DNA from 3 places in the Halomonas flagellata genome. Region 3 is predicted to be linked to each of the others. Evidence: predicted binding sites of a transcription regulator. Region 3 holds the regulator's gene; each other region holds the start of a gene.
The links. Region 3 encodes sigma-54, which starts transcription at its own class of promoters, with help from an activator protein. Its sites were predicted from a motif close to TGGCACNNNNNTTGCTNT; they were not measured.

Region 1 (9,470 bases), on a different contig from region 3:
ATGCCCGATCTTCTGCTCCAGCATGGCCGCCATCAGGTCCGGCATGGCCCACATGCCCTTGCCGATCTGGGCGCGGCCGCGCAGGCCGCAAGCCAGGCCGACCTGGACATTGTTGCGCTCGTAGGCGCCGATCCAGGCGGCGTTCTTCATGTCGCCCTTGCGGATCATCGGGCCGGCTTCCATGGCGGTGTGCATCTCGTCGCCGGTACGGTCGAGGAAGCCGGTGTTGATGAACACCACGCGCGAGGCGGCCTCGGCGATGCACGCCTTGAGGTTGACCGAGGTACGCCGCTCCTCGTCCATGATGCCCATCTTGAGGGTGTCGCGGGCCATGCCCAGGATGTCCTCGACGCGACCGAACAGCGCGTTGGCGAAGGCGACTTCCTTGGGGCCGTGCATCTTCGGCTTGACGATGTACATGGAGCCGGTGCGCGAGTTGCGCGGCTCGCCCTCGCCCTTCTTCAGGTCGTGCAGGGCGATCAGGCCGGTGACCACGCCATCGAGGATGCCTTCCGGCAGTTCGTTACCCTCGGCGTCGAGCACCGCCGGAGTGGTCATAAGATGGCCGACGTTGCGCACGAACATCAGCGAGCGGCCCGGCAGGGTGACGGTCTCGCCATCGCTGTTGGTCCAGCTACGGTCGCCATGCAGGCGGCGGGTGATGGTCTTGCCACCCTTCTCGACCTGCTCTTCCAGGTCGCCCTTCATCAGCCCCAGCCAGTTGGCGTAGACGCCGACCTTGTCCTCAGCGTCCACCGCGGCCACGGAGTCCTCGCAGTCCATGATGGTGGTCAGCGCGGCCTCGACGACCACGTCCTTGACGCCGGCCGGGTCGGTCTTGCCGATCGGGTGACTGGGGTCGATCTGGATCTCCAGGTGCAGGCCATGGTTGACCAGCAGGATGGCGTCGGGCTTGGCCGCATCACCGTTGATGCCGACCAGCTTGCCCGGATCCTTGAGGCCGGTCTCGCGGCCACCGTCGAGGGTTACCACCAGATGGCCATCACGCAGGGCGTACTTGACGGCATCGCGGTGGGAGCCGGTGGCCAGCGGCGCGGCACGGTCGAGCACACCACGGGCGTAGGCGATGACCTTCTCGCCGCGCTTGGGGTTGAAGCTCTCGCCCTTCTCGGCGCCGTTCTCCTCGGAGATGGCGTCGGTGCCATAGAGGGCGTCATACAGGCTGCCCCAGCGGGCATTGGCGGCATTCAGCGCGTAGCGGGCATTGCTCACCGGCACGACCAGCTGGGGGCCGGCCTGGACGGCGATCTCGCGATCGACGTTGGTGGTGGTGACGCCGACCTTGGCCGGTGCCTCGACCAGATAGCCGATCTCCTTCAGGAAGGCGCGATAGGCCGCCAGGTCGCGCACCGGGCCGGGGTGCTCGCGATGCCAGGCGTCCAGTTTCTCCTGCAGGCGGTCGCGCTCGGCGAGCAGTTCACGGTTCTTCGGTGTCAAATCATGAAACAGCGCGTCGACGCCGGACCAGAAGGCCTCGGCGTCGATGCCGGTACCCGGGAGCGCCTGCTCGTTGATGAAACGGTCCAGCTCGGTGGCCACCTGCAGGCGGTGGCGAGTGACGCGTTCGGTCATGGTGGATCTCCTCGTGCTTTGGCAGCCGGTCTTGGGTCGCACCGGTCGGCCTGGGTCGGGTTGGGTGACTGCGTGCGGGATTTTGTGGAAAATAATTCCATATGTAAACCCTAAAGCCTCGGAAGCCATGCCGAGCCAGCAGCCTGTCGAACTTGACCGATCGTCGCGAGAAAGTCGGATTTCGAGTCAAGTTTATCGATCTGATGAGGCGAATAGCGAGCTATTTAACGAATCAGATCGAATGAAATTGGCCGAAAGACCGGGTTTCGCAGTAGATCAGCGTCAAGTCCGACAGGCTGCTAGACCAAAAGATAAGACATCATGGGCTGCCGGGCGACCCGCCCGAGTGGAATCAGTGGCCCGCTCACCGCCTTGACGCTAGCATGTCCAGGCGTTGCGGAGGATTCGATGAGCGACTTTACCCCACTGCAGGCCCTGGGCCCCGTCAGTCTGGTCGACCTGACCAGCCTGGTACCCGGTAGCGACGACCTGGAGCGCTACCTCGGCCACTATGGCCTGGCACCGCTGCTCGTCGAGCAGGTGGGCCTCTACGTGGGCTACGTGGATGCCCGTGACTTCCGCCTCTGGACCCAGGTCTGGAGCCCGGCGGAGCCAATCGGCACCGCCTTCGTGGTGCATGGCTACTTCGATCATCTCGGCCTCTACCGCCATCTGCTGGAACGCCTGCTGGATCGCGGCTGGCGGGTCGTGCTCTGGGACCTGCCGGGCCACGGCCTCTCCAGCGGCCCGCGCGCCTCCATCAATGACTTCGATGACTATGGCCGCTGCCTGCAGAGCCTGCAGCTGCACCTCGAGGAGGAGAATCTGGCCCCACGCCCCTGGCTGGGAGTCGGCCAGAGCACCGGCGCGGCGATACTGGCCACCGATGCCCTCGCCCGCGGCGACGATGGCCACTGGGCGGGGCTGGCGCTGCTGGCCCCCCTGGTGCGCCCCTGGGGCTGGAACCAGTCGAGCTGGCTGCACCTCCTTGTCGGCCCCTTCGTGAACTCGATCCCGCGCAAGTTCCGCGCCAACTCCACCGACGCCGACTTCGCCGCCTTCCTGCGCGACCAGGACCCGCTTCAGCCCGACCGCCTGACCATGGAGTGGGTCAGCGCCATGCGCCGCTGGATGCCACGCTTGCTGGCCCTCCCGCCCAGTCCGGTACCGACCCTGATCCTGCAGGGTGAACAGGACCTGACCGTGGACTGGGAGTGGAACCTGGCGGTACTGGAGCGCAAGTTTCCCAATGCCGAGATCCATCGCCACCCGGAGGCACGCCACCATCTGGTCAACGAGGCCGAGCCGATCCGACAGACGCTGTTCGGCGCCCTCGACCGCTTCGTCGCTGCCCTGGAGCCCATCCCCCCGCGAGAGACCGAGAAGCGATGAACACGCGCCTGCCAGCCCTGCTGCTCCCCCTCCTGCTGCTACTGGCCAGTTGCGCCGCACAGCCCGACCGCCCCGAGACCCTGCGTCAGGCGCTGTTCGGCCTCGGCGAACGGGCCGCCAAACGGGTCATCGAGGCGCCGTCCCTGCCGCGTCCGCCGGGCGACCTGGTCCTGCTGCTGGCCCCTCCCGAGGTGGATGACAGCCTCAGCATCGGCCGTGAGCGCTTCCTCGAGAGCCTTACCCGGGCGCTGCTCGGTGCCTCCGATGGCCCGCAGGTGCTCAACTGGAACGACGCCATGGCCGAGGGAGGCGGTGACAACCAGTGGCGGCTGGACAGCCGGCTGGAGGCCGACGGCCCGCGGCTGCAGCTCTCCGACCGGGAATTGCTGCCCTATCGGTTGAGCCTGTCGCTACGCCACCCGGGTAGCGACGACATGCTGTGGGAAGGCACGATCCATGGCGCCTTCGACGCCACGGCGCTGTAGCCTGGTCGCCTTACCACCTGGCGCGCTGGCGGTGCAGCCCCCTACCCCTTCAGCATGCGGTCGAGCTGGCGGTAGCCGATGGCCTCGATCAGCTGCTCTCGCCGCGGGCGCTGCGCACCGGCCAGGTCGGCCAGGGTCAGGGCCACCCGCAGTACCCGATGGTAGGCCCGGGCCGAGAGGCGCAGCCGCTCCAGCACCCCGGCCAGCCAGGCCCGATCACCGGCCTCGAGACCACAGGCCGCCTCCAGCTCGCGCCCGGCCAGATGGGCATTCAGCGCCCCCCTTGTCCACTGACGCTGCCGGGCGGCTATCACCCGCTCGCGCACCACGGCCGACGGCTCCCCCACCGCCCGTGAGGTGAGCTGCTCCGGCGGCAGCGCCGGCACTTCCACCTGCAGGTCGATACGGTCGAGCAAGGGCCCCGAGAGCCGCGCCTGGTAGCGCTGGATCTGGGCGGCGGTGCACTGGCAGCGGTTGCGCGGGTCCCCCAGATGGCCGCAGGGGCAAGGGTTCATGGCCGCCACCAGTTGGAAACGGGCCGGGTAGCGGCGCTCATGGCTGGCCCGGGCGATATGGATCTGCCCCGATTCCATGGGCTCGCGCATCACTTCCAGCACGTGGCGTGAAAATTCGGGAAACTCGTCGAGAAAGAGTACGCCGTGGTGGGCCAGGGAGATCTCCCCGGGACGCGGCTTCGCGCCGCCCCCGACCAGCGCCACGGCACTGGCCGTGTGGTGCGGTGCACGAAAGGGGCGCCGCCCCCACTGCTCGCGCAGCGGCAGGCCACTGACCGAGCGGATCGCCGCCACCTCCAGCGCCTCGTCCTCGGAGAGCGGCGGCAGGATACCGGGCAGGCGGCTCGCCAGCATGGTCTTGCCGGTGCCGGGCGGGCCGGCCAACAGCAGGTTGTGGCCGCCGGCCGCGGCCACCTCCAGGGCACGGCGCGCCTGATGCTGGCCGCGCACGTCGATCAGGTCGGCGCCGTGGTCCGCGCGAGCGGCCGGCCGCGAGAGACGGTGGGGGGCGATGGGCGCCTGGCCGAGCAGGTGGGCCACCACCTCGAGCAGGTGGTCGGCGGGCAGCACCTCGAGGTCACCGGCCAGGGCCGCCTCGTCGGCGTTGGCCCGCGGCACGATCAGCCTCCGGCCGGCGGCACGGGCGGCCAGTGCCAGCGGCAGCACGCCGGTCACCGGGCGCAAGCGGCCATCGAGGGCCAGCTCACCGGCACTCTCGACATGCGCCAGCGCCTCCGGCGGCACCTGCTCCGACGCCACCAGCAGCCCCAGGGCAATGGGCAGGTCGAAGCGCCCGCCCTCCTTGGGCAGGTCGGCGGGCGCCAGGTTGAGGGTGATACGGCGGGTGTTGGGGAAGTCGAAGCCGGCGTTGACCAGGGCGCTACGCACCCGCTCGCGGCTCTCCTTCACCGCGGCCTCGGGCAATCCCACCAGGGTCATGCCGGGCAGTCCATTGGCCAGATGCACCTCGACCTGCACCTCGGGGGCCTCGAGGCCGAGGCCGGCCCGGGTGTGAATGATCGCCAGCGTCATGCGCGGTCCCTCGCGTGTCGTCTGACTTCAGGCTAGCAGCCCCCCCTCGCCCGGGCGACCTCAGCGGTTGGTCTCGCCACCACCGGCATCCTCCTCGGGTGCCAGGGCCTCATCCCCGGCACCGGGTTCGGCCCCAGCGACAGGCTCGTTGGCCTGACGGGCCTCCAGGGCCTCCTCCAGGGCGGCGACCTGCTTCTCCAGTGCCTCCACCCGGGCCCGGGTGCGCTGCAGCACATCCATCAGGATGTCGAAGTCCTCCCGTGACACCAGCTCGAGGCGGTCGAAGGCGCCGCGCACCACCTGCTGGATCCCCTTCTGCACCTCTTCCGGAGCCTGCGAGGCCCCCTGCAACCGGTCGCCGATCTGCTGGGCCAGGCGACTGATGCGGTCATGACTCACCATGGAGTTTCTCCTGCGTCTTGGGGTGGCTGCCTACAGGATACGCAAGCCGCCCCTCCCGCGCATTCGCCCATCTCGCCCCGTTATGGCGCAAGCGCACCAGCACTCAGCACCACAACGGTGCATTTGCTGCCCCGGGACAGGCGATACGGCTTCCTTTCGCCCCCCCATCCTCAAGCCATCAGTCTGATAACAAAAAGATTTCCTGTTACTGGCACGGTTTGCGCAAAGACAGGGCAGTCATGCATCGGCGGCTGACTAGCCGCTGCCAACCCAGTAGTGGAGACACGGGATGAAGCTCATCACCGCCATCATCAAGCCATTCAAACTCGACGATGTCCGCGAGGCACTGGCCGACAACGGCGTCCAGGGCATCACCGTCACCGAGGTCAAGGGCTTCGGCCGGCAGAAGGGCCACACCGAGCTCTATCGCGGTGCCGAGTACGTCGTCGACTTCCTGCCCAAGGTCAAGGTCGAGGTCGCCGTCGACGCCGCACGCCTCGAAGGAGTGCTCGAGGCCATCTGCAATGCCGCCAATAGCGGCAAGATCGGCGACGGCAAGGTGTTCGTGACCCCGCTCGAGGACGTCATCCGCATCCGCACCGGTGAGCGCGGTGCCGACGCCGTCTGATGACGCCATGATCCCCTGCACGGAGTAATCCCATGACAGAGCTGACCGAGCTGACCGAGCTGATGTATGCGGTCGATACCTTCTACTTCCTGATCTGCGGCGTGCTGGTGATGTGGATGGCCGCCGGCTTCTCGATGCTCGAGGCCGGCCTGGTGCGCTCCAAGAACACCGCCGAGATCCTCACCAAGAACATCGCCCTGTTCGCCATCGCCTGCACCATGTACCTGCTGGTGGGCTACTACCTGATGTACTCCAGCAGCGCGGGCGGCTTCCTGCCGAGCCTGGGCTTCCTGATCGGCGCCGAGAACAGCGTCGATGCGGTGCTCTCCGGTGACGCGGACGCCCCCTACTATTCCATGCGCTCCGACTTCTTCTTCCAGGTGGTGTTCGTGGCCACCGCCATGTCCATCGTCTCCGGTGCCGTGGCCGAACGGATGAAGCTGTGGGCCTTCCTCGCCTTCGCCGTGGTGATGACCGCGGTCATCTACCCGATCTCCGGCTACTGGACCTGGGGCGGTGGCTGGCTCGACGCGGTCGGCTACTCCGACTATGCCGGTTCCGGCATCGTGCACCTGGCGGGTGCCACCGCGGCCCTGGCCGGCGTGCTGATCCTCGGCCCGCGCAAGGGCAAGTACGGCAAGGATGGCACCATCTACGCCATTCCCGGCGCCAACCTGCCCCTGGCCACCCTGGGCACCTTCATCCTGTGGATGGGCTGGTTCGGCTTCAATGGCGGCTCCGAGCTGAAGATGTCCGACGCCCTCTCCGCCAACAACGTGGCCCAGGTGTTCGTCAACACCAATGCCGCAGCCGCCGGTGGCGTCATCGCCGCCCTGATACTGGCCAAGCTGTGGTTCCGCAAGGCCGACCTGACCATGGCCCTGAACGGCGCCCTGGCCGGCCTGGTGGCCATCACCGCCGAGCCGCTGGCGCCCTCGGCGTTCGGCGCCATGCTGATCGGTGCCGTGGGTGGCGCCCTCGTGGTGGCCTCCATCGTCAGCCTCGACAAGCTGAAGCTCGACGATCCGGTCGGCGCCATCTCGGTGCACGGCGTGGTGGGCATCTGGGGCGTGCTGGCGGTGCCGCTCTCCAACGGAGACACGAGCTTCGGCGCCCAGATCATCGGCATCCTCGGCATCTTCGTCTGGGTGTTCGTGGCCAGCCTGATCGTGTGGCTGATCCTCAAGGCCGTGATGGGCGTGCGGGTCAGCGAAGAGGAAGAGTACGAAGGGGTCGATCTGGCCGAGTGCGGCCTGGAAGCCTACCCCGAGTTCCGCGTGGCCAACGTCAACGGCGGGGGGTTCGGCCGCGGCGCCAGCGGTCATGTGGCGCACCCCAGACCCCAGCCGCATGCCGAATAACCTCACGTGTCTTCACGCACTTGCCAAGGCCCCCTATGGGGGCCTTTTTTATTCCCCCCCTCCGCGGTGTATGCTTGGACACCATGAGCGCTACTAGCATGATGGCCCCGGCCATCGACACCCGGACAGGACGAGGACAGCAACCATGAAACTGGTGACCGCCATCATCAAACCCTTCAAGCTCGACGACGTGCGGGAATCCCTTTCCGAGATCGGCGTCCAGGGCATCACCGTCACCGAGGTCAAGGGCTTCGGTCGCCAGAAGGGGCACACCGAGCTCTATCGCGGTGCCGAGTATGTGGTCGACTTCCTGCCCAAGGTCAAGCTCGAGGTCGCCGTGGACGAGGAGATGGCCGAGAAGGTGATCGATGCCATCACCCAGGTGGCCAATACCGGCAAGATCGGCGACGGCAAGATCTTCGTCACCCCGCTGGAGCAGGTGATCCGTATCCGTACCGGCGAAACCGGCAAGGATGCGGTCTGACAGCTGGAAGCTGGAAGCTGGAAGCTGGAAGCTGGAAGCTGGAAGCTGGAAGCTGGAAGCTGGAAGCTGGAAGCTGGAAGCTGGAAGCTGGAAGCTGGAAGCTGGAAGCTGGAAGCTGGAAGCTGGAAGGCAGCCTAAATAGAACCGCCTCCGTGGCAAGGCCACGGAGGCGGTTTTCTTATAGCTTCAAGCTTCCAGGCGCGAAGCGCCGCTCTTCAAGCTCCCGGCGAAGCCGGGTGGCGCTTACTTTTCGACGAAGGCGCGCTCGATCACGTAGTCGCCGGGCTCGCCCATGCGCGGCGAGATGTTGAAGCCTAGTTCGTCGAGCAGGCCGCTGGTCTCGTCGAGCATCGCCGGGCTGCCGCAGATCATCGCCCGGTCCTGCTTGGGATCGAGCGGCGGCAGGCCGGTATCCTCGGCGAGCTTGCCGCTGCGGATATGGTCGGTGAGGCGCCCTGTGGTATGGAACTCCTCGCGAGTCACCGTCGGGTAGTAGACCAGCTTCTCGGCGATCTCCTCGCCCAGGTACTCGTGTGCCGGCAGCTCCCTGGAGATGAAGTCGGCATAGGCGAGCTCGCTGACGGTGCGCACGCCGTGGATCAGCACGATCTTCTCGAAGCGCTCGTATGCTTCCGGATCCTGGATCAGGCTCATGAAGGGCGCCAGGCCGGTACCGGTAGAGAGCAGGTAGAGATTGCGCCCCGGCAGCAGGTCATCGGTGACCAGGGTGCCGGTGGGCTTGCGGCTGACCATGACATGGTCACCCACCTTGAGGTGCTGGAGCCGCGAGGTCAGGGGGCCGTCCGGCACCTTGATGCTGAAGAACTCCAGATGGTCCTCGTAGTTGGGGCTGGCGATGGAGTAGGCGCGCATCAGCGGCTTGCCGTCCACCTCGAGGCCGATCATCACGAACTGGCCGTTCTTGAAGCGCAGGCTACGCTCGCGGGTGGTACGGAAGCTGAACAGGGTGTCGTTCCAGTGGTGAACACTGAGTACCTCTTCAAGGGCGAATTTGCTCATGCCGGCTCCTTTGATATTCCATTGGCGAATAAATGCGCCGCGTAATCTGTGTAAGCAATTCTAAGAGGTCGCTTGATATCTGTTAAATGGATTATGTGGATAACCCATATCTATACTACAGATACAAAGCACCGGGAGCCCCGCCATGCGCTACACCCTGCGTCAGCTGGAAGTCTTCGTCGCCGTCGCCCAGCACGAGAGCGTCTCCCACGCCGCCCGTGCCCTGGCCCTCTCCCAGTCGGCGGCGAGCACTGCCCTGGCCGAGCTGGAGCGGCAGTTCGACTGCCAGCTGCTGGATCGCATCGGCAGGCGGCTGAAGCTCAATGCCCTGGGCTTCCAGCTACTGCCCAAGGCGGTGGCCCTGCTCGATCGCGCCGAGGAGGTCGAGGAGCTCCTGCGCGGCCAGCAGGGGGTGGGCTCGCTGGATGTGGGCGCCACCCTGACCATCGGCAACTACCTGGCGACCCTGCTGATCAGCGACTTCATGCAGCGTCACCCGGGGAGCCGGGTGCGTCTCTCGGTACGCAACACCCGCGCCATCATCGACAGCGTGCGCCA
Region 2 (9,470 bases), on a different contig from region 3:
ATCTCCATGGAGGACGGCCTGGCCGAGCGCTTCGGACTCGCCCTCGGCGACACCCTCACCTTCACCATCGGCGGGGCCGAGATCGTCGGCGAACTGACCAGCCTGCGCGACCTGGACTGGGACAGCTTCCGGCCCAACTTCTACGTGATCTTTCCCCCGGGGGTACTGGAGCGCTTCGGTCACAGCTATATCACCGCCTTCCACCTGGACGGCGACGATGGCGACACCCAGCGCCGCCTGGTGCGGGAGTTCCCGGGGGTCTCGCTGCTCAACATCGATGCTATCCTCGGCCAGGTGCGCGAGGTGCTGACCCAGGTGACCCGGGCGGTGGAGCTGGTGCTCGGCTTCGTGCTGCTGGCCGGCGTCAGCGTGCTCTATGCCGCCCTGACCGCCAGCCGGCCGGTGCGTGCCCACGAGAGTGGCCTGCTGCGGGTGTTCGGCGCCGGCAACCGGCTGCTCTCCCGGGCCCAGGGGGCCGAATTCGCCATCCTGGGGCTGGCCAGCGGGCTGATGGGGGCGCTGCTGGCCGAGCTCGCCACCGCTGCCATCTACCTGGCCTGGTTCGACCTGACGCCGCGGCTGCACGGCTGGCTGTGGCTGGTGCTGCCGCTGGGCGGGGCGCTCTCGATCGGTACCATCGGCCACCTGCTCTCCCGCGGCCTGCGCCGTCAGGCGCCGGCCGCGAGCCTCGGGCTGCTCGGCGAAACCTGAGCCACCGGCCCCTGCACGGGGCGGGGCTCGGGCTCTCGGGGTAGACTCAACCAGATCGACCGCTCACATCGGAGGTGTTCCGTGCTTGACTCCCGCTGGCCCCTGATCGCCGGGGCATCCCTGCTGCTGGCCGGTGCCCCGGCGCTGGCCGACGACCCAGAGCGCCTGGAGGCCGACCTGCGTGCCATGTTCGGCGGCCACGGCAGTTTCGAGCTCGGCGAGGTATCCGGGGCGCTGTTGCGCCGCCGTGCCACCGCCGAGGACCTGGTCTTCGAGACCGACGAGGGGGAGCGCCTGCGCCTCGCGCGCTATATCGTCAAGGGCGATTACGACAGCCCGGACGAGGTGATCCTCGAGGGGCTGCGGCTCGAGGACGGCCTGACCGAGTTGCCGCTGATGAGCGCCGAACGCATCGTGCTGGGCGAGCCGTCCCGGGCAGTCTTCCCGCTCGATGGCGACCTGGCACCGGAGGAGGTGCGCATCGGCAGCCTGGCCATCGACGACATCGTCATCGACATGGCCTCGGAGCTCGCCGAGGAGCTCTTCCAGGGGGCGGCCTTCCGCGAGGGCGGGGGTCGCCTGACCATCGCCAGGGTGCGCGGCGAGTCGCTGTCCCGTGATGCCATCGGCATGCTGGAGATCACCGAGGTGGCCGGCACCGGGCAGGACCTCGGCGACCTGGGGGCCGGCTCCTTCACCCTCGGTTCCCTGCGCCTCGAGGGCCTGGCCGGGCTGGAGGGGGCGGGGGAGGAGACCCTGGAGCTACTGGCCATCCGTGACATCGACATCGCGTCCGACCGCCTGGTGGCGACACTGGCGGAACTCGACCTCGATGGTGACTTCAGCGACGGCATCGGGGGCCTGAGCCTCGACGGCATCCGGCTCGATCTGGCCCGCATGATCGAGCTCGCCCCGGAACAGGAGCGGGCCCAGCTGCGCATGGCCAGCAAGGTGCTCACCGACGGCAGCGGCGAGCTGCGCCTGGATGCGACCTTCCTCGGCGACTGGGAGGAGGAGGGCGGTCGCAGCATCCTGAGAAGCAACAGCCGTGTGACCGTCCATGAGGCCCTGCGCCTGCTCATCGATATCGAGCTGCCTGTGGTGCTGCCCGACGGCGTGTCGCCGGAAGCGGTTTTCTCCGATGCCGACCTGCTGGAGGCAGCCACGCTGCTGGGCGGCGAGATCCACCTGACGCTGGCCGACCAGGGGCTGTTCGGCCGCCTGGCCACCCTGGGCGCGGCCATGGAGGGCGTCACCGAGGCCCAGTACCTCGAGCAGGTCCGTACCCAGGCCCAGGGCTTCGGCATGCTGTTCGGCCCCCAGGTGCAAGCGGTCCTGACGGGGCTGGTCGATCTGATGGCCGGCGCCGCCGAGGAACTGGAAGTCGGCATCACCCTGCCGGCGGAGAGCAATCTGGAGACCTGGGCCGGCGATCCCATGGCGCTGCCCGACAAGCTCTCGCTGAGCGTCGAGACCCGCTGACGCTGCAGTCTGGCTAAAGCCTGCATGAGAAAAGATGGTGATGCCCATGACGGCCTTTCAAGTGAAAGCCGTCATGGGCTGGGGTATCATGCGCAGCTCAGCTTTCCCCGTGATGCGAGGTTCCCCGCCGATGTTCAGCCGTGACATGCAGATTGCCGGTTTCGATGACGTCCTGTTCGATGCGATGCAGAAGGAAGTCGCTCGTCAGGAAGCACACGTCGAACTGATTGCTTCCGAGAATTACGCCAGCCCCCGGGTGCTGGAGGCCCAGGGCAGCCAGCTCACCAACAAGTATGCGGAAGGCTATCCCGGCAAGCGCTACTACGGCGGCTGCGAGTACGTCGATATCGTCGAGCAACTGGCCATCGACTATGCCAAGCAGCTGTTCGACGCCAGCTATGCCAACGTCCAGCCGCACTCGGGCTCCCAGGCCAACAGCGCCGTCTTCCAGGCGCTGGTCAAGCCGGGCGACACCGTGCTGGGCATGAGCCTCGACGCCGGCGGCCACCTGACCCACGGGGCCAGGCCCAACTTCTCCGGCAAGCACTACAACGCCGTGCAGTATGGCATCGATGCCACCGGCCGCATCGACTACGAGGAAGTGGCCCGCCTGGCCCGCGAGCACCGGCCGAAGATGATCATCGCCGGCTTCTCCGCCTACTCCCAGATAATCGACTGGGCCAGGTTCCGCGAGATCGCCGACGAGGTGGGGGCGTTCCTGCTGGTCGACATGGCCCACATCGCCGGCCTGGTGGCCGCCGGGGTCTACCCGAGCCCGCTGCCCCACGCCCATGTGGTCACCACCACCACCCACAAGACCCTGCGCGGCCCGCGCGGCGGCCTGATCCTCTCCGCCGAGAACGATGCCGACATCGAGAAGAAGCTGCAGTCCGCGGTCTTCCCGGGTGGCCAGGGTGGCCCGCTGGAGCACGTCATCGCCGCCAAGGCGGTCTGCTTCAAGGAGGCCATGGAGCCCGGCTTCAAGGCCTACCAGCAGCAGGTGGTGACCAACGCCCAGGTCATGGCCGGCGTGTTCATCGAGCGCGGCTTCGACATCGTCTCCGGCGGCACCGAGGACCACCTCTTCCTGCTCTCGCTGATCAAGCAGGGCCTGACCGGCAAGGACGCCGACGCCGCCCTGGGCCGTGCCCACATCACCGTCAACAAGAACGCCGTGCCGGGCGACCCGCAGAGCCCCTTCGTCACCTCGGGCCTGCGCATCGGCACCCCGGCGGTGACCACCCGCGGCTTCGGCGAGGCCGAGTGCCGTGAGCTGGCCGGCTGGATCTGCGACATCCTCGACGTCATGGCCGAAGGCGCCGACACCGCCGCCATCGAGGCCGAGGTGAAGGGCAAGGTCGAGGCCGTCTGCACCCGCTTCCCCGTCTATCGCTGAGGGGCCGGGCGCGAGAGCGCCCCGCACGCGACGCCCCCTCATGGTGCACCATGAGGGGGCGTTTTCATGTGCTTCTCCGGTGTGCGCCGTCATCCGGCAGCGGCGCCGCTGCCGGTCGGTCGGTGGTGAGACGCCGTTCCGTGCCGGTTATCGCTAGGCTGGCACGCTCCCTGCATCAGGCATGACGACTTCACCACCATGGAGCCGGACACGCCATGCCCCAGCACGCTTCCCGTGACTCGGTCACCCAGGATCCCGCGCTTCGTCCGCGCCTGCTCTTCACCGACCTGGACGGTTCGCTGCTCGATCACCACAGCTACGACTGGTCGACTGCGCGGCCCTGGCTCGCCCGGCTGAAAACGCTCGGGGTGCCGGTGATCCCGGTGACCAGCAAGACCCGCAGCGAGATCGTGCCGCTGCGCCAGGCCATTGGCCTCATGGATACGCCCTTCATCGCCGAGAACGGCGCCGTGGCCGGGCTGCCGCCGGCCTGGTGCCACGCCCGGCTGGACCGCGGCCCCGGCCCCGACGGCCTGGTGATCAAGACCCTGGGAGTGGACATCGGCTTTATCCGCAAGCGGCTCGCGGTGTGGCGTGATCGGCTGGGTGTGCGCTTCACCACCATGAGCGAGATGTCGCTGGAGGAGCTGGCCGGCTTCACCGGCCTGGCGGAACCTGAGGCGCGGCTGGCGCGGATGCGCGAGGGCAGCGAACCGCTGGTCTGGGCCGATGACGACGACGGGCTCGTGGCCTTTCGGGAAGGACTCGAGGGCGATGGCCTGCGCCTGGTCCGTGGCGGGCGCTTCTGGCATGTCACCGGCGAGTCCCACAAGGGCAGCGCCGTGAGCTGGTTGATCGAGCGCTTCCAGGCGCTGCGCGGCAGCCGCCCCCTGACCCTGGGGCTCGGCGACGGCCCCAACGATATCGCCATGCTCGAGCGCGTCGACCAGGCGGTGGTGATCCGCGGTTGTCACGGGCTCGAGGTGTCGCCGCAGCAGCCGGCGCTCTATCGCAGCGAGGCGACCGGACCCGCCGGCTGGGCCGAGGGGGTGGCCTACTGGTGGGGGCGAGCCGACCGCCGGGTGATTCCGGCGGAGGTCCGGGAAGCGCGTGAGGTGTCCAGGCGTGAAGCCTCGGGGGAGGCGACATGAGCGACTTCCACCAGAACGGCATCGTCACCGACTTCCACAACCTGACCCGCCGTCCGCTGGCCGAGCTCGAGGACGACCTGGTGCGCTTCTCGGCACGCCGGCCCATGAGCCTGATCCTGCCGTCGCTGTTCTCGGAGCTGGAGGGGCCGGCGCTGGCGCACATCGTCGACGAGATCGCCCGGGTGCCCTACCTCGCCGAGGTGGTGATCGGCCTCGATCGCGCCGACCGCGCGCAGTTTCTCCACGCCCGGGAGTTCTTCTCGACGTTGCCCCAGCACCACCGCATCCTGTGGAACGACGGTCCCCGGCTGCGGGCGCTGGATGCCGAGCTGGAGGCGCAGGGGCTGGCCCCCCAGCAGCCCGGCAAGGGCCGCAACGTCTGGTACTGTGCCGGCTATGTCCAGGCCTCGCAGCGTGGCGCCGTGGTTGCCCTGCACGACTGCGACATCCTCACCTACGATCGGGGGATGCTGGCGCGGCTGTTCTATCCGGTGGCCCACCCCCACTTCAACTACGAGTTCTGCAAGGGCTACTACCCGCGCATCGCCGAGGGGCGGCTCAACGGCCGGGTGTCGCGGCTGATGGTCACGCCGCTGCTGCGGGCGCTCAAGAAGATGCACGGGCCGCTGCCCTACCTGGAGTACCTCGACAGCTACCGCTATGCGCTCTCCGGCGAGTTCTCGATGCGTGCCGAGGTGCTCGACGGCATCCGCATCCCCGCCGACTGGGGCCTGGAGATCGGCGTGCTCTCCGAGGTGCACCGCAACTATTCGACCAAGCGGCTCTGCCAGGTCGACCTGGCCGACGCCTACGATCACAAGCACCAGCCGGTCTCGGAAGAGGACGCCTCGAGCGGGCTCAACCGCATGAGTCTGGACATCGCCAAGGCACTCTACCGCAAGCTGGCCACCCAGGGTGTGACCTTCAGCGCCGAGGGCTTCCGCACCCTCAAGGCCACCTACTACCGCCTGGCGCTGGACCTGATCGAGGCCTACGACCACGATGCGGTGATGAACGGCCTGAGCCTGGATCGCCACGGCGAGGAGCGCGCGGTGGAACTGTTCGCCGCCAACCTGCTCGAGGCGGGCAGTGCCTTCCTCGACAACCCCGGCGAGCGGCCCTTCATCCCCAGCTGGAACCGGGTCAAGGCGGCAATTCCCGATCTGCCGGATCGCCTGGCCGAGGCCGTGGAGCGCGACAGCGCCGGCCAGGTGTGATCCAGCGCAAGTCCGCGCCACCGAGCCCGCGGCGGGCTGCGCGCGAGCCGGCCTGATCCAGTATGCTGAAGGCATGGGTTCGCAGGGAAAGGATCGAAACGCCATGTCGACACTGACTTTCCAGGGGGCGGTCGGCGAGGTCACCGGCTCGCGATACCTCATCGAGCTGGATGGCGACGGCGGCTCCCACCGGCTGTTGCTGGAGTGCGGGCTGCACCAGGGTGGGGCCGATGCCAACGAGGCCAACGCCAGGCCCTTCGGCGCCCTGGCCGGGAAACTCGAGGCGGTGGTGCTCTCCCATGGCCACCTGGATCACGCCGGGCTGCTGCCCAAGCTGGTGCGCGAGGGCTACCGCGGGCCGATCCATTGCACCCGCGGAACGCGGGACCTGCTCGACATCATGCTGCGCGATGCCGCCTTCGTCATGGCCAAGGATCTCGAGTGGGAGAACAAGTGGCGCAAGCGCAACGGCAAGCCATCGGTCGAGCCGCTCTATGAGCTCGAGGACGTTGAGCGCACCCTGGCGCTCTGCGAGTCCCACCCCTACGGTCAGCCGGTCAGGCTGCCCGGCGGCGCGACCCTGGTGTTCCGCGACGCCGGCCATATCCTCGGCTCGGCCATCGTCGAGCTGACCATCCCCTCCGGCGGCCAGGCCAAGCGCCTGGTCTTCTCCGGGGACCTGGGCAACCCCGGTTCGGTGCTGATGAAGGATCCCGAGAAGGTCTTTGATGCCGACCTGGTGCTGATGGAGAGCACCTACGGCGATCGTGACCACCGCCCCCTGGACGAGACCCTCGAGGAGTTCGCCCGGGTGCTGGAGGAGGCCCATGCCGATGGTGGCAACGTGCTGATCCCTGCCTTCGCCGTGGGGCGCACCCAGGAGATCCTCTACCACCTCAGCGTGCTCTACCATGAGGGGCGACTGCGCCAGCAGATGGTGTTCCTCGACAGCCCCCTGGCGATCCGCGTCACCGAACTCTACCAGCGAGCGCGCAAGTCGCTCGACCCCGAGGATCTCAAGGTGCTCAACGTGGCCGCCAGCGGCGACACCAGCCGGTACCTGCCGATCCTGCGGCTGACCCGCACGGTGGAGGAGTCCATGGCCATCAACCGCATCCATGGGGGGGCGATCATCATTGCCGGGGCGGGGATGTGCAACGGCGGGCGCATCACCCATCACTTCCGCTACAACCTGGAAAAGCCCAACACCCGGCTGGTGATCGTCGGCTTCCAGGCCGCCGACACGCTCGGCCGACAGCTCGTCGACGGGGCCGAGCGGGTACGAGTGTTCGGCCAGGACCTGGCGGTGAAGGCCAGGGTGCACACCCTCGGTGGCTTCTCGGCCCACGCCGGCCAGAGCCAGTTGATCGGCTGGGCCGGGGCCTTCCGCAACGCGCCGCGCTTCTACCTGGTGCACGGCGAGCCGGGGGCCCAGCAGGTGCTCAAGCGGACCCTGGCCGAGAGCGGCATCGAGGCCGAGATTCCTGCCTACGGCGACCGCATCGAGATATGACCGTGCCCTACCCTTGGAGACCTACCGGCGCCGACGGTGGTCGAGTTCGATAACGACGGCGACGGTCGGCTCGCTTCTATATAATTAAATAATCTAATCTTAGAACCTGTTTTCGGGTATGCTGTCGCCATCTCGTGAGGCAGCGACATTCAGGAGGTTCCTTCCATGTCCAAGCCAACCGCGGCCCGACCCATTGTCACCCACTTCTTCGACCATCCGAGCAACACCTTCAGCTATGTGGTGCAGGATCCCTCGAGCCACGCCTGCGCCATCCTCGACTCGGTGCTGGATTTCGACTACGCCTCCGGGCGTACCGACGTGCGCTCCGCCAACGCGATCATCGCCTTCATCGAGCGCGAGGGCCTGGCCGTGGAGTGGCTCCTCGAGACCCATGTCCACGCCGATCACCTCTCGGCCGCCCCCTACCTGAACGAGGCGCTGGGCGGGCTGACCGGCATCGGTGCGAAGATCACCGTGGTCCAGGAGGTCTTCGGCAAGGCCTTCAATGCCGGCACCGAGTTCGCCCGCGACGGCAGCCAGTTCGACCGCCTGTTCGAGGAGGGCGACACCTTCACCATCGGCCACCTGGAAGGGCGGGTGCTGCATACCCCGGGCCACACCCCGGCCTGCCTGACCTACGTGATCGGCGATGTCGCCTTCATCGGCGACACCCTGTTCATGCCCGACTACGGCACCGCGCGCTGCGACTTCCCCGGCGGCGATGCGCGCACGCTCTACCGCTCCATCCAGAAGGTGCTGGCGCTGCCGGGCGAGACCCGCCTCTTCCTGTGCCACGACTACAAGGCGCCGGGTCGCGAGGAGTACCAGCACGAGACCAGCGTGGCGGAGCAGCGTGCCCTCAACGTGCACGTCCACGAGGGCATCGGCGAGGAGGAGTTCGTCAGGATGCGCACCGAGCGCGACGCGACCCTCGGCATGCCGAAGCTGATCATTCCCTCGGTGCAGGTCAACATGCGCGCCGGGGAAATGCCGCCCCCCGAGGACAATGGCCAGGTCTACCTCAAGGTGCCGATCAACCGGTTCTGAGGGCCGGCCGGCGACCCGCTGGCAGCCCACCCATGACATTGCACAATCGAAGGAGACGCATCGTGGATGTGACAGCGAGCCTGCAGGGGCTGGTCGGCGGTGTGCTGATCGGCCTCTCGGCCACCTGGTTGATGGCGACCCTGGGTCGTATCGCCGGCATCAGTGGGATCATCGGCAATCTCATCACCGTCAGGCCGAAAGGCGACAGCGCCTGGCGCCTGACCTTCCTGCTTGGCCTGATCAGTGGCCCTATCGTGCTGATGCTGCTTGGTGGCGGGCTGGGCAATGTGGCCGGTAGCCCGGATGGGGTGGTTGGCGAGCCGGCCGGCGGCGTGGCGGCGATGCTCGTCGCCGGTGTGCTGGTGGGGGCGGGCACCGGGCTCGGCAGTGGCTGCACCAGTGGCCACGGCGTCTGCGGCCTGTCGCGGCTGTCGGTGCGCTCGATGGTGGCCACGGTGACCTTCCTGGTGACGGCCATCGTCACCGTCTTCGTGGTGCGGCACCTGATCGGAGGTGGGGCATGAGAACCTTGATGGGCTATATCGCCGGCCTGTTGTTCGGCCTCGGCCTGGGCATCTCCGGGATGACCGACCCGGCCCGGGTGCTGGGCTTCCTGGATATCTTCGGTGCCTGGGACCCGACGCTGATGTTCGTGCTGGGTGGCGCCGTGGTGACCACCTTCATCGGCTACCGGCTGGTCTTCCGTCGTCCCGGCCCGCTCTTCGCCGAGGCCTTCCAGCTGCCGACCCGGCAGGACCTGGACGGACGACTGATCGGCGGCGCCGCGTTGTTCGGCATCGGCTGGGGACTCTCGGGCTACTGCCCGGGGCCGGCCTTCGCCTCCATTGGGGGGCTCACGGCGCCACTGCTCGCCATGCTGGTGGCGATGATCGCCGGCTGGTTCCTGGCCCGGGCGATTCCCGCCCGGGCCTGAGGTTCCGCCTGTCGGGGAT
Region 3 (9,470 bases):
GACTACTACCTCGAAGGGGTTCGCCTGACGCGCTTCGACGCCGAGGGCCGGGCACACCAGCGCCTGGACACCCCGCGCCTGGTGCATACGCCCCACGACGATGTCACCCGCCTGCAGGCCCCGGCAGCCCGGCTGATCGACACCTCGGGGCGCACCTGGTTCGGCCATGGCGCCGTCGGCACCCTGGGCGCCGACGGCAACCCCCTCACCCTGTCCGGCGACGCCCGCCTGCGCGCCCCCGCGGAGCGCTGGCAGCTCGACACCGACATCCTGCACTTCGATGCCGACACCGGCCACGCCTGGAGCGAGACCGCGGCGCTGCTGCAGCAGCCGCCCCAACGCATGCGCGGTGAGCGCTTCGACGCCTGGATCCATGACAATCGCGTCCGCCTGACCGACAATGTTCGCGGCCACCATCCGCCCGAGACGCCCCCCACCGACGAGGACCCCGAGCCATGACGCAACAGTCCCCTGCCTCCCTGCTGGCCCCGGCACTGCTCGGACTGGCGCTCACGGTCCTGGCCACCCCCCCGGCGCTGGCCCTCGAGGGCGACGCCAGCGCCCCCATCGAGGTGGAGGCGAACCAGCTCGATCTCGACGACCGCGCCGGCACCGCCGTCTATACCGGGGAGGTGGACATCCGCCAGGGCAGCATGCGACTGACCGGTGACCGGGTCGAGATCCGCCGCAACGAGGCAGGCGAACTCTCCCACGCCATCGCCACCGGCGAGCGTGCCTACATCGAGCAGCAGCCCGCGCCGGACGAGCCGCTCGTGCGCGGCTGGGGGCGCACCATCGTCTACTACGTCGCCGAGCGGCGGGTGGAGCTGATCGACCGTGCCGAGCTGCACCAGGCCGGCGACACCTTCGATGGCGGCTATCTGGAGTATTTCCTCGATCGTCGCGTGGTCCAGGCCCGCTCCGAGGCCGAGGGCGTCCAGGAGCGCCAGCGCGTGCGCATGACCCTGCAGCCCGAGCAGTAAGGGACGACATGAAGACACTCCGCGCCAGCCATCTGGCCAAGAGCTACAAGCGCCGCCGCGTGGTGCAGGACATCAGCCTCGCCATCGGTCAGGGCAGCATCGTCGGCCTGCTCGGCCCCAACGGCGCCGGCAAGACCACCTCCTTCTACATGATCGTCGGCCTGGTGCGTGCCGATGTCGGCGAGGTGCACATCGACGACCGGGACCTGACGCGAGCGGCAATGCACGAGCGGGCCCGGGCCGGCATCGGCTACCTGCCCCAGGAGGCCTCGATCTTCCGCAAGCTCTCGGTGGCCGACAACATCATGGCGATCCTCGAGACCCGCAAGGATCTCGACCGCGCCGGCCGCCGCGCCCGACTCGAGCAGCTGCTCGAGGACTTCCATGTCACCCATATCCGCGACAACCTCGGCATGAGCCTCTCCGGCGGCGAACGGCGGCGGGTGGAGATCGCCAGGGCGCTGGCCACGGAGCCCGCCTTCATCCTGCTCGATGAGCCCTTTGCCGGGGTCGACCCCATCTCGGTGGGCGAGATCAAGAGTATCATCCGCCAGCTGAAGGCCCGTGATATCGGCGTGCTGATCACCGACCATAATGTGCGCGAGACCCTCGACATCTGCGACACCGCCTACATCGTCGGCGACGGCCGAATCATCGCCGAAGGCGATGCCGAGGCGATCCTGGCCAACCAGCGGGTACGGGAAGTGTACCTCGGCGAGGATTTCCGCCTCTGAGCACCGGAACCGCAACTTTCTGATATAAAGGCCATTGTTACAAATAGGCACACTAATTGCCAATGGCACGCTTATTGCTAATAAAAGCCTTGCAAGACGACCGACAGCGGACTAGGGTGGAGGTTTTCGGCGAATGAGCACACACCTCTCATGGCCATGAAAGCATCTCTGCAACTGCGCGTCGGTACCCAACTGACCATGACACCTCAGTTGCAGCAGGCCATCGCCCTGCTGCAACTCTCCACCCTGGACCTGCGCCAGGAGATCCAGCAGGCCCTGGAAGCGAACCCCATGCTGGAGCTCGACGACGGCTTCGGCGAGCAGGCGGCGAGTGAGACGCCCGCTGACGACTGGGCCAGCGAGATCCCCAGCGAACTCTCCGTCGACAGCGACTGGTCGGACACCTATCAAGACCTGGGCGCCCCCGCCGGTGGCGGCGAGGGCCCTGACTTCGAACGCCAGGCCGAGGGCCAGAGCCTCCAGAGCCATCTCGCCTGGCAGTTGGCGATGACCGACCTGGACGAGCGCCAGCGGCACATCGCCGAGAGCCTGATCGACGCCGTGGACGGCGCCGGCTACCTGACCCAGCCGCTCGACGAATTGCGCGACGGGCTCAGGGGCCAGGGGCTCGAGGGCCTCAAGAGCCGCGAGGTGGAGCAGGTACTGCTGCGCCTGCAACAGTTCGAACCGACCGGCATCTTCGCCCGGGACCTGCGTGAATGCCTGATGCTGCAACTCGCCGCCCTGCCCGACGATACCCCGCTGCTGCCCCAGGCCCGCCGCCTGGTCCGCCAGTTCCTCGAGGCGCTGGCCGCCGATGACCGCCGCCTGCTCAGGCGACGCCTCGGCCTCGACGACGATGCCCTCGACGCGGTGACCGCCCTGGTCCGCTCGCTGGACCCGAGACCCGGCAGCCGCTATTCGGAATCCGCCAGCGACTACGTCATTCCCGATCTGGTCGCCCGTCACGACAGCCGCGGCTGGCAGGTGGAGCTCAATCCCGAGGCCCTGCCGCGGCTGCGCATCCAGCCCGACTATGCGGCACTGATTCGCCGCGCCGACAAGAGCCAGGACAACCAGTTCCTCAAGGATCACCTGCAGGAGGCGCGCTGGCTGATGAAGAGCCTGTCCAGCCGCAACGATACCCTGCTACGGGTGGGGCGCGAGATCATGGCGCGCCAGCTCGACTTCCTCGAGCAGGGCGAGGAGGCGATGAGGCCATTGATACTGGCCGATATCGCCCAGGCCGTGGAGATGCACGAGTCGACCATCTCACGGGTCACCACCCAGAAGTTCATCCATACCCCGCGCGGGGTCTTCGAGCTGAAGTACTTCTTCTCCAGCCAGGTCAGCAACGGCGATGGCGACGCCCACTCGAGCACGGCGATTCGCGCCCGCATCCGCAAGCTGATCCAGGAGGAACCACCACGCAAGCCGCTCTCCGACAGCAGGCTGGTGGCACTGCTCGAGGAGGCCGGCATCAGCGTCGCGCGCCGGACTATTGCCAAGTACCGGGAAGCGATGGGCATCCCCTCCTCCAGCGAGCGCAAGCGGCTGAGGTGAGAAGGGGACGGCGACGACCATTGCGCTCTCCAAGGTTCACCCGGGAAGCGATGGGCATCCCCTCCTCCAGCGAGCGCAAGCGGCTGAGGTGAGGCATCGACAGCGCCCGGAGCGCCCGCCACCAGTGGGTTTCCGGGCGCTGTCGCGGCATGCGCCAGGCGTTGCGGGCGTCGCCCTTCACGGGGGGTTTGCATGGCAGGAAAAAGGGTTACAATCGAGGCACCAATCGAAGGACGAAGGAGCGTGTCATGCAAGTCAACATCACCGGCCATCATGTGGAACTGACCGACGCCCTGCGTGACTATGTGAGCGAGAAGCTCACTCGCGTGGAACGCCACTATGACAACATCACCACCGTGCAGGTAACGCTCTCCGTCGAGAAGGCCCGCCAGCAGGCCGCCTGCACCCTGCATGCCGCCGGTGCCGATCTGCACGCCGAGGCCATGGACGGTGACATGTACGCCGCCATCGACGCCCTCGCCGACAAGCTGGACCGCCAGCTGGTCAAGCACAAGGAGAAGGTCCAGGCCCGCGCCCAGGGCGCCGGCGCCCGCTGATCCATCATGACACTCGAAGCCATCCTGCCCCCCGAGCGCACCCTCTTCGGCGTGCCCGGGGGGAGCAAGAAGCGGGTCCTGGAGTTCTTCAGCACCTTCATCGCCCAGAACACCCCGAGCCTCGACAGCCAGGAAGTCTTCGGCCGCCTGATCGGCCGCGAACGGCTGGGCAGCACGGGCATCGGCAACGGCGTCGCCATTCCCCATGCCCGCGACCCGCACTGCAAGGCACCCATTGCCGGCTTCCTGAAACTGGCCGAACCGATCGACTTCGACGCCATCGATGGCGAACCGGTGGACCTGATCTTCGTGCTGCTGGTGCCGGAAGAGGCAGACGATGCCCACCTCGCGCTGCTGGCCCAGGTCGCCGGCGTGATGAACGATGCCGAGACCCGGGGCCGGCTGCGCAAGAGCGCGAGCCAGCGCGAACTTCATGAACGACTCATCGAGGCGATCCGACGACAATCCTCGGGCTGATCGCCCCTCACCGGGCCACCCGGCCAGCCACACGACCAGGAGACCCGCCATGCAGCTCGTGATCATCAGCGGCCGATCCGGCTCAGGCAAGTCGATCGCACTGCAGGCGCTCGAGGATCTCGGCTACTACGCCATCGACAACCTGCCGGCCATGCTGCTCGGCCCGCTGGTGGACGAACTCAGCAGCGACCACTCCCTCCACACCTCGATCGCGGTGAGCATCGACGCCCGCAACCTGCCCCATGCGCTGGAACGCTTTCCCAGCCTGCTGGAGGAGGTCCGCGCGCGCGGGATCGACGGCCAGGTGATCTACCTCACCACCGACGCCCGCATCCTGCTCGAGCGCTACTCGGAAACCCGCCGGCGCCACCCGCTGACGCGCGACAGCGACATGACCCTGGCCGAGGCGATCGACTCCGAGGAGACGGCGCTGGCCGAGATCCGCGACCTGGCCGACCTGGTGATCGATACCTCACGGCTCTCGGTGCACGAGCTGCGCCGGCGCATCAGCGATCAGGTGGCCCACCACCGGGCCGACCAGCTGACCCTGACCGTGGAGTCCTTCGGCTTCAAGCGCGGCGTGCCCCTCGACGCCGATATCGTCTTCGATGCCCGCTGCCTGCCGAACCCCTACTGGGATCCCCGGCTGCGCCAGGACACCGGTCGCGATGCCTCGATCATCGAGTTCCTCGACGGCTACCCCGTCGTCGGCGAGATGCATGACGACATCCTGGCCTGGGTGGAGCGCTGGCTGCCGGCCTACCAGGCCAGCCATCGAAGCTACCTGACCGTGGCCATCGGCTGCACCGGCGGCCAGCACCGCTCGGTCTACCTGGCTGAACGACTGGCCCGGCAGCTCGCCGGGCATTGCCCCAGCGTGCGACTGCGCCATCGGGAACTGGGCATCCACAACATCCTCCCCCGGCAGTCGGAGCCGCCACGGGCCGAGAACGACGACGAAGGAAGCTGAGGCGTGCCGCAACGCAAGCTCACCCTGACCAATCGGCGTGGCCTGCATGCCCGTGCCGCCACCAAGCTCGTGCAGTGCTGCCAGCCCTTCCAGGCCCGGGTCACCGTGAGCCACGCCGGCCGCGACGCCGACGCCGCCAACATCATGTCGTTGCTGATGCTGGCCGCCCCCTGCGGCACCGAGCTGACCCTCGAGGCCGAGGGCGAAGACGCCGAGGCGGCGCTCGACGCCATCGAGGCACTCTTCGATGCCAGGTTCGAAGAGGATGCCTGACCCCTGTACGACGTAGGGACAGCGGCCAGGTGGGCACGGAAGACCGGCCTCAGCTGCCCGCCACCATCATCTCGTCGACGAGCCAGCTGCCGGTATGGATGCTGCCACGGGTGTCGATGTCGTCGCCGACTCCCGCCAGGCCCTTGAACATTCCCTCGAGATTGCCGGCAATGGTGAACTCCTCCACCGGGTGGCGGATCTCGCCATCCTCGACCCAGAAGCCGGCGGCACCGCGGGAGTAGTCGCCGGTCACGCCGTTGACCCCCTGTCCCATCAGCTCGGTGACCAGCACACCGCGTCCCATCCGGCGCAGCAGCGCCTCCTGGCTCTCCAGAGGGGCGGTGATACGCAGGTTACGTGCGCCGCCGGCGTTGCCGGTGGTCTGCAGGCCAAGGCGCCTCGCGCTGTAGGCCGAGAGCATGTAGCTGGCCAGGCGCCCACGGTCGACGAAGACGTTGTCACGGGTCTGGACCCCGTCGTTGTCGAAGGGGCTGCTGGCCATGGCGCCGCGCTCCATGGGCCGCTCGCCGAGGCTGAACCACTCGGGGAAGAGCGGGTCGCCCAGGCGGTCGCAGAGGAAGGAGGCCTGGCGGTAGAGGGCGCCGCCGGCGATGGCGCTCATCATGTGCCCCACCAGCCCGCTGGCGAGGGTCGGATCGAACAGCACCGGCAGGCGTCCGGTGGTCGGGCGCCGGGCGCCGAGGCGTCGCAGGGTCCGCCGCGCCGCGCTCTCGCCCACCACCTCGGGCGCCTGGAGGTCGCCGGGGTCGCGCGCACTGGTGTAGTCGTAGTCGCGCTGCATGCCGCTGGCATCCTCGGCGATCAGCATGCAGGAGAGCGAATGGCGACTGCCGCGCTGGCTGCCGAGGAAACCATGGCTGTTGGCGTAGACCCGCACGCCCTCGCCGCTGGAGAGCGAGGCGCCGTCGGAGCTGCGGATCCCCGCCATGCCGCGCCCGGCGGCCTCGCAGGCCAGCGCCAGCTCGATGGCGCGGTCGGTGGTCAGGTCCCAGGGGTGGTGGACATCGAGATCGGGCAGCTCGCGCGCCATGAGCTCGGCGTCGGCCAGCCCCGAGGCCGGGTCCTCACCGGTATGGCGCGCAATCGCCAGCGCCTTCTCCACCGCCGCGCGGATCGAGGCCTCGCCGGCATCGCTGGACGAGGCACTGCCCTTGCGCGACCCGACATAGACGGTCACCGCGATGCCCTGGTCACGAGAGAGTTCGACGGTCTCCACTTCCCCCTCGCGCACGCTGATGCCGATCCCCTGGTCGACGCTGGCCCCGACCTCGCAGGCGTCGGCCCCCTGCCGCCTGGCCAGCTCGAGCGCCGCCTCGGCGCGGGTTTCCAGCAGCGCCTGCTGGGCGGCGGCATCGAAAGCCTGTGTCATGCGATTCTCCTCGTCGACCGGCCCCGCGGGCCGGTGGTCATTCATGATGCATTGCACAGCCCGCCGCTGCGGGCTGATATACTATCGGCCATCCCGACCTCAACCGATGGAAGCGGCATGTCCCAGGAATCCTCTCGTGAGCTGCTTGCGCAGATCACCCAGTCGGCCGACGAACCGCCCAGCAAGTCGCAGCTCAAGCGCGAGATGCACGCCCTGCAGGCCCTCGGCGAGCAGATCATCGCCATGAGCGAGGCCGAGCGCGCCCGCTTCCCCCTCTCCGACGACCTGCTCGCCGCCGTGGAGGAGACCTCGCGGATCCGCTCCCACGAGGGACGCCGGCGGCACATGCAGTACGTCGGCAAGCTGATGCGCCGCGAGGACCTCGCCGCCATCCAGGCGGTGTTCGACGAGGTCGAGCAGGAGAAGCTCCGGCGCGACCACGCCTTCCACCGCCTCGAGAAGTGGCGCGACCGGCTCATCGAGGAGGGCGATACCGCCGTCGAGCCCTTCATCGCGGAGTTCCCCGCCGTCGACCGCCAGGCCCTGCGCCAGCTGATCCGCAATGCCCGCCGCGAACGCGAGCTAGGCAAGCCGCCGACCAATGCCCGCCGGCTGTTCCGCCTGATTCGCGATACCGCGGGGCTGTAGACCTGGCACCTGCCCGAGCGCATGGCTCTCGTGCCCTTACACTGCCCATGTTGACGGCATGGCCACTATGGGGTCAGACCCCAGCCAAGCCATCATGCCTGTCGTGGCGCTCCTCTCTCGCCGAGGCAGTCCCCGCCGGGGTCTGACCCCATAGGGACCGCCGACGCCGGCGGCCCTACACAACGCCTCAGGACTGGGTGCCTCCCACCGTCAGCTCATCGAGCTTCAGCGTCGGCTGGCCGACGCCCACCGGCACGCCCTGCCCCTCCTTGCCGCAGACCCCGATACCGGTGTCCAGTTCCAGGTCGTGGCCGATCATCGACACCCGGCCCATGGCTTCCGGGCCGTTGCCGATCAGGGTCGCCCCCTTGACCGGCGCGGTGATCCTGCCGTCCTCGATCAGGTAGGCCTCGCTGGCCGAGAAGACGAACTTGCCCGAGGTGATGTCCACCTGGCCGCCACCGAAGCTCACCGCGTAGAGCCCCCGCTTCACGCTGCGCAGGATCTCGTCCGGGTCGTCCCGCCCCGCCAGCATGTAGGTGTTGGTCATGCGCGGCATCGGCAGGTGGGCGAAGGATTCGCGCCGGGCGTTGCCGGTGGGCGCCATGCCCATCAGCCGGGCATTGAGCTTGTCCTGCATGTAGCCGGTGAGGATGCCGTCCTCGATCAGGGGGGTGCACTGCCCCGGGGTGCCCTCGTCGTCGATGCTCATGGAGCCGCGTCGATCGGCCAGGGTGGCGTCGTCGACCACGGTGACGCCCGGCGAGGCGACCCGCTGACCCATGCGGCCGGCGAAGGCGGAGCTCCCCTTGCGGTTGAAGTCGCCCTCCAGGCCGTGGCCCACCGCCTCGTGGAGCAGGATGCCCGGCCAGCCCGGTCCCAGCACCACCGGCAGCTGGCCGGCCGGCGCATCGACCGCTTCCAGGTTGACCAGCGCCTGGCGCACCGCCTCCCTGGCGTAGCGCTCGGCGACATTCTCGTCGCGCAGTCGCGACATGGAGTAGCGTCCGCCCCCCCCGGCGCTGCCACGCTCGCGGCGGCCGTTCCTGACCGCAATGACACTGACGTTGAAGCGCACCAGCGGGCGGATGTCCGCCGCCAGGGTCCCGTCGCTGGCCCGCACCAGCACCACCTCGTGCACCCCGGTGAGCGAGGCGCTGACCTGAGCCACGGCGGGATCGGCCGCCCGTGCCATCCGGTCGGCCTGCTTGAGCATGGCGATCTTCTCCTCGGCGGACAGGCCGGAGAGCGGGTCCACGCCGCCGTAACGGCTGTCTCCCTGCACCGCCACCCGGGGGGCGACCGCGAGGCGGCTGCCGCTGCGCACGATGCCGGCGGCGGTGTGTCCGGTCTCGGCCAGTGCCTCGCGGGTGATCTGGTTGGAGTAGGCGAAGCCGGTCTTCTCGCCGGCCATGGCGCGCACCCCGACACCGCCGTCGATGTTGTAGCTCGCCTCCTTGACCTCGCCGTCCTCGAGCACCCAGCCCTCGTGCCAGCTGCGCTGGAAGTAGAGGTCGGCGTAGTCGATGCCCGGGCCCAGGGCATGCCCCAGGCCCGCGTCCAGGGCACCGATATCCAGCCCGCCCGGGGCGAGCAGGATGTCGGCGGCGTCTTCGAGCAGGGAGTGATGGCGTGATGTCATTCGGCACTTTCCACGGATATCTGGGGCGAGGTCCAGGGGCCCCGCACGCGGTAATGAACTCGGGTCACCCGGTCGAGGGCATCGCCGAACAGACGGTCGGCGATGAACAGGGCACCGCCGACCAGCGGCGCGCCGGCAATCACGGCGGCCAGCGGCAGGTTGCGGCTCACCGGCAGAGTGACGCCCAGGCGCTGGTCGAGTTCCCGCCGCACCAGGTTCACGCTGCCCTCCAG

Region 1: MKP05_RS16065 (P-II family nitrogen regulator) is a predicted target of sigma-54. The motif match lies at 5,629-5,646, and genes of this name have one in related genera.
Region 2: MKP05_RS09930 (HAD-IIB family hydrolase) is a predicted target of sigma-54. The motif match lies at 3,749-3,766, and genes of this name have one in related genera.

What each region holds. Positions count from the first base shown of each region.
Region 1 covers NZ_JAKVPY010000021.1:18,785-28,254, reverse strand. Annotated here, with positions in the region: gene MKP05_RS16090 (malate synthase G) at 1-1,593, opposite strand, end outside; gene MKP05_RS16085 (alpha/beta hydrolase) at 2,002-2,985, shown strand; gene MKP05_RS16080 (hypothetical protein) at 2,982-3,470, shown strand; gene MKP05_RS16075 (YifB family Mg chelatase-like AAA ATPase) at 3,512-5,017, opposite strand; gene MKP05_RS16070 (accessory factor UbiK family protein) at 5,078-5,419, opposite strand; gene MKP05_RS16065 (P-II family nitrogen regulator) at 5,709-6,047, shown strand; gene MKP05_RS16060 (ammonium transporter) at 6,089-7,408, shown strand; gene glnK (P-II family nitrogen regulator) at 7,554-7,892, shown strand; gene MKP05_RS16050 (ferredoxin--NADP reductase) at 8,136-8,912, opposite strand; gene MKP05_RS16045 (LysR family transcriptional regulator) at 9,058-9,470, shown strand, end outside.
Region 2 covers NZ_JAKVPY010000009.1:171,876-181,345, reverse strand. Annotated here, with positions in the region: gene MKP05_RS09945 (ABC transporter permease) at 1-711, shown strand, start outside; gene MKP05_RS09940 (amino acid adenylation domain-containing protein) at 793-2,193, shown strand; gene glyA (serine hydroxymethyltransferase) at 2,324-3,589, shown strand; gene MKP05_RS09930 (HAD-IIB family hydrolase) at 3,805-4,740, shown strand; gene MKP05_RS09925 (glycosyltransferase family protein) at 4,737-5,957, shown strand; gene MKP05_RS09920 (MBL fold metallo-hydrolase RNA specificity domain-containing protein) at 6,061-7,470, shown strand; gene MKP05_RS09915 (MBL fold metallo-hydrolase) at 7,636-8,517, shown strand; gene MKP05_RS09910 (YeeE/YedE family protein) at 8,580-9,041, shown strand; gene MKP05_RS09905 (DUF6691 family protein) at 9,038-9,451, shown strand.
Region 3 covers NZ_JAKVPY010000001.1:129,881-139,350, reverse strand. Annotated here, with positions in the region: gene lptC (LPS export ABC transporter periplasmic protein LptC) at 1-459, shown strand, start outside; gene lptA (lipopolysaccharide transport periplasmic protein LptA) at 456-983, shown strand; gene lptB (LPS export ABC transporter ATP-binding protein) at 992-1,717, shown strand; gene MKP05_RS00625 (RNA polymerase factor sigma-54) at 1,868-3,280, shown strand; gene hpf (ribosome hibernation-promoting factor, HPF/YfiA family) at 3,529-3,837, shown strand; gene ptsN (PTS IIA-like nitrogen regulatory protein PtsN) at 3,844-4,314, shown strand; gene rapZ (RNase adapter RapZ) at 4,364-5,284, shown strand; gene MKP05_RS00605 (HPr family phosphocarrier protein) at 5,288-5,557, shown strand; gene pmbA (metalloprotease PmbA) at 5,607-6,947, opposite strand; gene yjgA (ribosome biogenesis factor YjgA) at 7,065-7,595, shown strand; gene tldD (metalloprotease TldD) at 7,783-9,237, opposite strand; gene MKP05_RS00585 (YhdP family protein) at 9,234-9,470, opposite strand, start outside.